2 regions of the Achromobacter sp. NCFB-sbj8-Ac1-l genome follow, and region 2 is predicted to be linked to the other one. Evidence: riboswitches for the same ligand, from Rfam matches in the RefSeq annotation. Region 2 holds a riboswitch; the other holds the start of a gene.

Region 1 (3,328 bases), 1.3 Mb from region 2:
GCCCGCAGCCACCAGCGTCAGTGTCTGGACGTTGGCGGTGCTGGTCGCCTGCCTGGGCCTGCATCAGCTGTGGGTCTATCTCGCTGTGCACGCACCCCATGTGGCGGACGCGCTGCTGGGCGGCATGGTCGCCGCCGGCGCCACCGCGGCGGGCACGCTGCCCATTCTTTTCGCGCGCACCATTCCCCAGAAAATGCAGGACAGCATGTTCGGCTTCGGCGCGGGCGTGATGCTGGCGGCCAGCGCGTTCTCGCTGGTGGCGCCGGGCATCGCGGCAGCCGAATCGCAGGGCGCCGGCCCCTGGGGAGCCGGGCTGACCGTCGGTGCGGCCATCCTGCTGGGCGCGGCCGCGCTGCTGCTGATGGACCGGCTGCTGCCGCATGAACACTTCATCAAGGGCCGCGAAGGCATCGAGGCGCATCGGCTGCGCCGTACCTGGCTGTTCGTCTTCGCCATTACCTTGCACAACCTGCCCGAAGGCCTGGCCATCGGCGTGGGCTACGCGGGCAACGATCCGGTGCGCGGTACCGCGCTGGCCACCGGCATCGCCATCCAGGACATCCCCGAAGGGTTGGTGGTGGCCGTGGCGCTGATCGCCGCCGGCTACAAGCGGTCGTTCGCGGTGGCGCTGGGAATGTTGTCCGGCCTGGTCGAGCCGGTCGGCGCCGTGCTGGGCGCGGCGGTGGTGGGCTGGTCGGCGGCCATGCTGCCCTGGGGCCTGGGATTCGCGGCGGGCGCCATGCTGTTCGTGATCAGCCACGAAATCATCCCCGAATCGCATCGCAAGGGACACGAGGTCTATGCCACCTGCGGGCTGATGCTGGGCTTCGTGCTGATGATGCTGCTGGACACGGCGCTGGGCTAGGCGTTGCGAACAGGTTGCGGGCCGCCGGTGACAGGCCGCGCGGCGCTGGGCGAAGCCGGCGTTTCGCGGTATGCTTTCGGCGCTGTCACGCATGTTGCGGGAGAGAGCGGCTGTTACCGCAGCCGCCGCCGAAGGCGCAATTCGCCCGGAATCGCTCAGGTATCCCATACCGCACATGTTTGCCCTGTCCCGGTTTATGCCGTGCGGACGCGGCAAAACAGCACTCTGGAGAGACCTGGCGCCGCTGCCCAATCAGGGACATAGCGCGCAGCCCAGGCGCCGAAGGTGCAAACCCGCCACGCGGGGCAACTCTCAGGCAAAAGGACAGAGGGGCGGAAGATTCAGCCGTTGTGCGGGGGCGCATTGCCCATCTGCCAGCGGCATTCCGTAACCCTGGCACCGCTGCCGCTCCGGAGTCCCCTGCATGTCCGCAACCCTCAAACGCACCCCGCTGGCCGACGAACACATCGCCTCCGGCGCCCGCATGGTCGATTTCGGCGGCTGGGACATGCCCCTGGCCTACGGCTCGCAACTCGAAGAGCACCACGCGGTGCGCCAGGACGCCGGCATGTTCGACGTCTCGCACATGCTCAACGCCGACGTCACCGGCCCGGATGCCTTTGCCTACCTGCAGCGCCTGGTGGCCAACGACGTGGCCAAGCTGACGGTGCCGGGCAAGGCGCTCTACACCTGCATGCTGAACCCGCAAGGCGGCGTCATCGACGACCTGATCGTCTATTTCTTCGCCGCCGACCAATGGCGCGTGGTCGTCAACGCCGGCACCGCCGACAAAGACATGGCCTGGATGCAGCGCGTCAAGCAGGCCGGCAAGTTCGACGTCACCATCACGCCGCGCCGCGACCTGGCCATGGTCGCCGTGCAGGGCCCCAACGCCCGCGCCAAGGTCTGGGCCGCGCGCCCGGCCTGGCAGGCCGCCAGTGAACCGCTGACCCCGTTCGTGGCCGCCCGCATCGGCGACGACACCCTGGTGGCCCGCACCGGCTACACCGGCGAAGACGGCTTTGAAATCGTGCTGCCCGCTGCCGACGTCGTGCAGCTGTGGCGCGACCTGGTCGCCCAGGGCGTGCGCCCGGCAGGCCTGGGCGCGCGCGACACGCTGCGCCTGGAAGCCGGCATGAACCTGTACGGCCAGGACATGGACGAACTGACCCAGCCCGGCGAGGCCGCGCTGACCTGGACGGTGTCCCTGAAAAACCCCGAGCGCCGCTTCATCGGCCGCGACGCGCTGGAACAATTCGCCACGCCCGCCGCCTTCGTCGGCCTGAAGCTGCAGGAACGCGGCGTCATGCGCGCCCACATGGCCGTGCGCACCGCGCAAGGCACCGGCGAACTCACCAGCGGCACCATGTCGCCCACGCTGGGCGTATCGATCGGCTTTGCCCGCCTGCCGCAAGGCGTGGCCGCGGGCGATACGGTCGAGGTCGACATCCGCGGCAAATGGGTGCCCGCCCTGGTCTGCAAACTGCCGTTTGTCCGTAACGGCAAAGCCGTCGAACACTCGTAAACTCGAAGCTTCGCGCCGCAGGCCCCCCGTGGCGGGCGGGCTGCCGGCGCGAGGCGCGCAACACCATTCTTCTACCCGAATCCCTCAGGAGTTCCCATGAGTCTGCCCACCGATCGCAAGTACACCCAGTCCCATGAATGGGTCAAAGCCGAAGGCGACGTGTTTGTCGTCGGCATCACCGATACCGCCCAGGACCAACTGGGCGACCTGGTCTTCGTCGGCGACGTCAAGGTCGGCGCCAAGCTGAACGCAGGCGAAACCGCCGGCGTGGTCGAGTCGGTCAAGGCCGCCTCCGACATCTACGCCCCGGTCGCCGGCGAAATCGTCGCATTCAACGACGAACTCGAAAGCAACCCCAACCTGATCAACGAATCGGCCTTCACGGCCTGGATCTTCAAGATCAAGCCGGTCAACGCCGCCGATGCCGACAAGCTGCTGGACGCTGCCGGCTACGAAGCCGTCGCCAACGGCTAAGCCTGTCCGGGCGGGCGGCGGCGCCAGGCGTCGCGCCCGTCCGCAAGATGCATCACCGTTCGTCCCCCGACGACACCTGCTACCCCGAGATCCCTCCATGTCGCGCGCCCTAGACACCCACACCGACTTCATTCCCCGCCACATCGGCCCCTCCGACGCCGACCAGGCCGCCATGCTTGCCGTGATCGGCAGCGCCAGCCTGGACGCCCTGATCGAAGAAGTCGTGCCGCCCAAGATCCGCAGCCAGGCCCCGCTGGCGCTGCCGCCCTCGCGCAGCGAAGCCGACGTGCTGGCCGAACTGAAGCAGATCGCCGGCCGCAACAAGGTCTTTCGCAACTACATCGGCCAGGGTTACTACGGCACGCAGACCCCCAACGTGGTCCTGCGCAACATTCTCGAGAATCCCGCCTGGTACACGGCCTACACGCCCTACCAGCCCGAGATCTCGCAGGGCCGCCTCGAGG
Region 2 (3,328 bases):
CTGATGTCGCAGCGGCTGCCGCGCATCGGCGGCAACCGCCTGGGCGATGGCGCCGTGGGCATGGTCGGCGGCGTGCTGGGCGGCATCGGCGGTTTCGCGGGCAGCGTGCCCACGCTGTGGTGCACGCTGCGCGGCTTCAACAAGGACACCCAGCGCGCCGTGATCCAGAACTTCAACCTGGCGATGCTGTCGGTGACGATGGCCACCTACCTGGCCACCGGCATCGTCACCCGCGACATGGCGCCCATGTTCGCGGTGGTGGCGCCGGCCATGCTGATCCCCACGCTGCTCGGCACCCGCCTGTACATCGGCATTTCCGAAGTGACGTTCCGGCGCACGGTACTGGGCCTGCTGACGTGTTCGGGGCTGACGTTGCTGGCGTCTTCGGTGCCGCAGTTGCTGGCGCGGTAGGCGCTACGCCAGCGCCACCCCGTCCCGCACACTTGCCGCCAGCATCTGCGCCGTCGCTGCCGACAGCGTCCACCCCAAATGCCCGTGTCCGGTGTTGTAGAACACGCCGGGCCGCTTGCCCGGGCCGACGCGCGGCATCATGTTGGGGGTCATGGGGCGCAGGCCGCACCAGGGCACCACGCGTGACGTGCGTACGCCGGGGAAGTGCTTGCGGGTCCAGTCCACCAGCGGCTGGATGCGCTCGGCGCGGATGTCCATGTTGAAGCCGTTGAATTCCGCCGTGCCGGCCACGCGGAAGCGGTCGCCCAGGCGGCTGGTGACGATCTTGGCGGCTTCATCGAGCAGGCTGACGGTGGGGGCGGCAGCGCGGCTGTCGGGCTCGTCCAGGTGCACGCTGATGGAATAGCCCTTGACCGGGTAGATGTTCAGCGAGTCGCCCAGCTGGCGCGCGAACTGGCGGCTGGCGGCGCCGGCGCAGATGACGATGGCGCTGGCCTCGTGCTGTTCCTGTTGCGTGCCGCCTTCGCGGGCAATGTCCAAGACGTAGGGCAGGCCGTCGCGGCTGATGGCGCGGATGTCGGCGTCCTGCTCGAAGCGCACGCCGCGGCGCGCGCAGGCACGGGCCAGGCCGCTGGTGAATTTGTGGATGTCGCCGGTGGCATCGGACGGCGTGTAGAAGCCGCCGTGGCAGGCCGTTTGCAGCGCGGGTTCGATGGCGCGTGCTTCGTCGGGCGTGACCGCGTGGCGTTCCAGTCCGCCTTCGCGCAGCAGCGCGTTGGCGCGGCGTGCGGTCTCGAAGCTGGCGGCGTCGTGGTAGATGTGCAGGATGCCGCGCCGATCCAGGTCGAAGTCGATGCCTTCTTCCTCGGCCATGGCGTACAGGTGCTGGCGCGCCTCGATGGCCAGCCGGGTGGTGGCGATGGTGTTCTGGCGGTAGTTGCGGATCTGCCCCATGAACTGGGCCAGCCACGAATACTTGTGCCAGCTGAAGCGCGGGTTGAGCAGCAGCGGCGCATTGCGCCGCCCCAGCCAGCGCAGGCCCTTCATGACGGTGGCGGCGCTGTTCCAGACTTCGGCGTTGCTGGCGGACAGCTGGCCGCCGTTGGCATAGGACGTTTCCATGGCGGGATAACGCTGGCGGTCGTAGACCGTGACGTCGTAACCCAGTTTGCTCAAGGCGTACGCAGACGTGACGCCGGTGATACCGGCGCCGATGATGGCGATGCGGGGCATGGTGGCTCCAGATAGCGTGGCTGCGGCCAACCGGCAGCAGCACCCCATCTGTCTTGGTACCTGAGAGCTTCACCCGGGCGGCGAGCGCCGCGGGATCCCCTTCGGTGGGCGCGCCTGGCGCCTCTCTCCAGATTGTCTACACCGCGCAGTCCTGTTGCCTGAGAGTTTCCGGGGCGGTTGCTCCGTCGGCGCCCGCCACGGGGGCGAGTCTCTTCTGCGGGGTTTTGAATCGACCGGAGCAGGATAGCCAAAATTTCGGTCGGACGAGACTTAGGGTTAGTACTAGGATGTGCCAATTTCGTCCTACACTGGGCGCCATTCGGCCGGCGCTAGCCGGTGTTACGCGATAGGAAGAATTGCATGCGTTTACTGGAGAAATTCCGCGCGCCGTTGTTGCTGCTGGCCCTGGCCGCCGCGGCGGGTTCGGCCGCTGCCGCAGACGCCGCAGCGACACCCAAACCCGCATCGAGTGGATCTGCGGCGAATGTTCCCACGGCCCCCGCAGCCCCCACGGCCGCAGCCCCCGTCATCGATGCCGCCGTGCTCGAGGTCATGCGCCAATACGACATCCCCGGCATGGCGATCGCCGTCACCCGCAACGGCCAGCAGCGCTTTTTCAACTACGGCGATGCCTCGCGCGCACCGCGCAAGCCGGTATCGCCCGACACGCTGTTCGAGCTGGGCTCGATCAGCAAGACCTTCACTGTGACGCTGGCGGGCTATGCAGAGGCCTCGGGCAAACTGTCATTGGGCGACAGCCCCGCCCGGTACGTGCCCGAACTGCAAGGCACCGACTTTGCCAAGACGACGCTGATCAACCTGGCCACGCACACGGCCGGGGGCTTTCCCTTGCAGGTGCCGGACGCCGTGCAGGACATGGCCCAGTTGATGGCCTACCTGAAGGCCTGGACGCCGCAGTACGCGCCCGGTACGCACCGCACCTACGCCAATCCCAGCATCGGCATGCTGGGCGTGGTGGCGGCGCGCAGCCTGGGCCAGCCCTACGTGGCGGCGCTGGAGCAGGGCCTGTTTCCCAAGCTGGGGCTGCGCAGCACCTATGTGAACGTACCGCCTGAAAAAATGCCGGACTACGCCTGGGGCTACGACAAGCAGAACGCGGCGGTGCGGGTGAATCCGGGCGTGCTGGCGGACGAGGCCTATGGCGTGAAATCGACCGCCCGCGACATGATCCGCTTCGTCGAGGTGAACCTGGGCGTGGCGCCCGCGGATGCCGCCATCCAGCGCGCCATCGCGGCCACGCATACCGGCTACTACCAGCTGGGCGCGATGACGCAGGACCTGATCTGGGAGCAGTACCGCTACCCGGTATCGGTGGATGACCTGGTGGCCGGCAACTCGGCCAAGGTGGCGTTCGAAACCCTGCCCGTGCAGGCCGTGCAGCCGCCGAGCGCGCCGCAGGAGGCGGTGTGGATCAACAAGACCGGCGCCACCAACGGCTTTGGCGCCTACGTGGCCTTCGTGCCGTCGCGCAAGCTGGGCATCGTGATCCTGGCCAACCGCAACTATCCCAACGAGGCCTGCGTGCGGTTGGCGTTGAGTGTTTTGGAAAAAATTAATATGTAGTCAAGTGCTATTTCATTTCTCCGGATACTCCGGGTTTTGTGGCCTCATAAGACTGTACCAATGCTTGACGGCTGTACAAGTTTACGTTTGTGTTTGGCGC

What was found. Region 2 has a riboswitch for glycine ahead of ACUDP5_RS19605 (D-amino acid dehydrogenase). Riboswitches for the same ligand answer to the same signal wherever they lie in the genome.
Region 1: linked by a shared signal. The riboswitch ahead of gcvT (glycine cleavage system aminomethyltransferase GcvT) and the one ahead of ACUDP5_RS19605 (D-amino acid dehydrogenase) in region 2 are both predicted to bind glycine.

The regions. Positions count from the first base shown of each region.
Region 1 is NZ_CP199812.1:5,600,388-5,603,715, reverse strand. It holds gene ACUDP5_RS25710 (ZIP family metal transporter) at 1-865, shown strand, start outside; glycine riboswitch at 953-1,047, shown strand; glycine riboswitch at 1,081-1,203, shown strand; gene gcvT (glycine cleavage system aminomethyltransferase GcvT) at 1,290-2,390, shown strand; gene gcvH (glycine cleavage system protein GcvH) at 2,487-2,864, shown strand; gene gcvP (aminomethyl-transferring glycine dehydrogenase) at 2,962-3,328, shown strand, end outside.
Region 2 is NZ_CP199812.1:4,265,296-4,268,623, reverse strand. It holds gene ACUDP5_RS19610 (sulfite exporter TauE/SafE family protein) at 1-411, shown strand, start outside; gene ACUDP5_RS19605 (D-amino acid dehydrogenase) at 415-1,644, opposite strand; glycine riboswitch at 1,689-1,779, opposite strand; glycine riboswitch at 1,781-1,871, opposite strand; gene ampC (class C beta-lactamase) at 2,005-3,228, shown strand.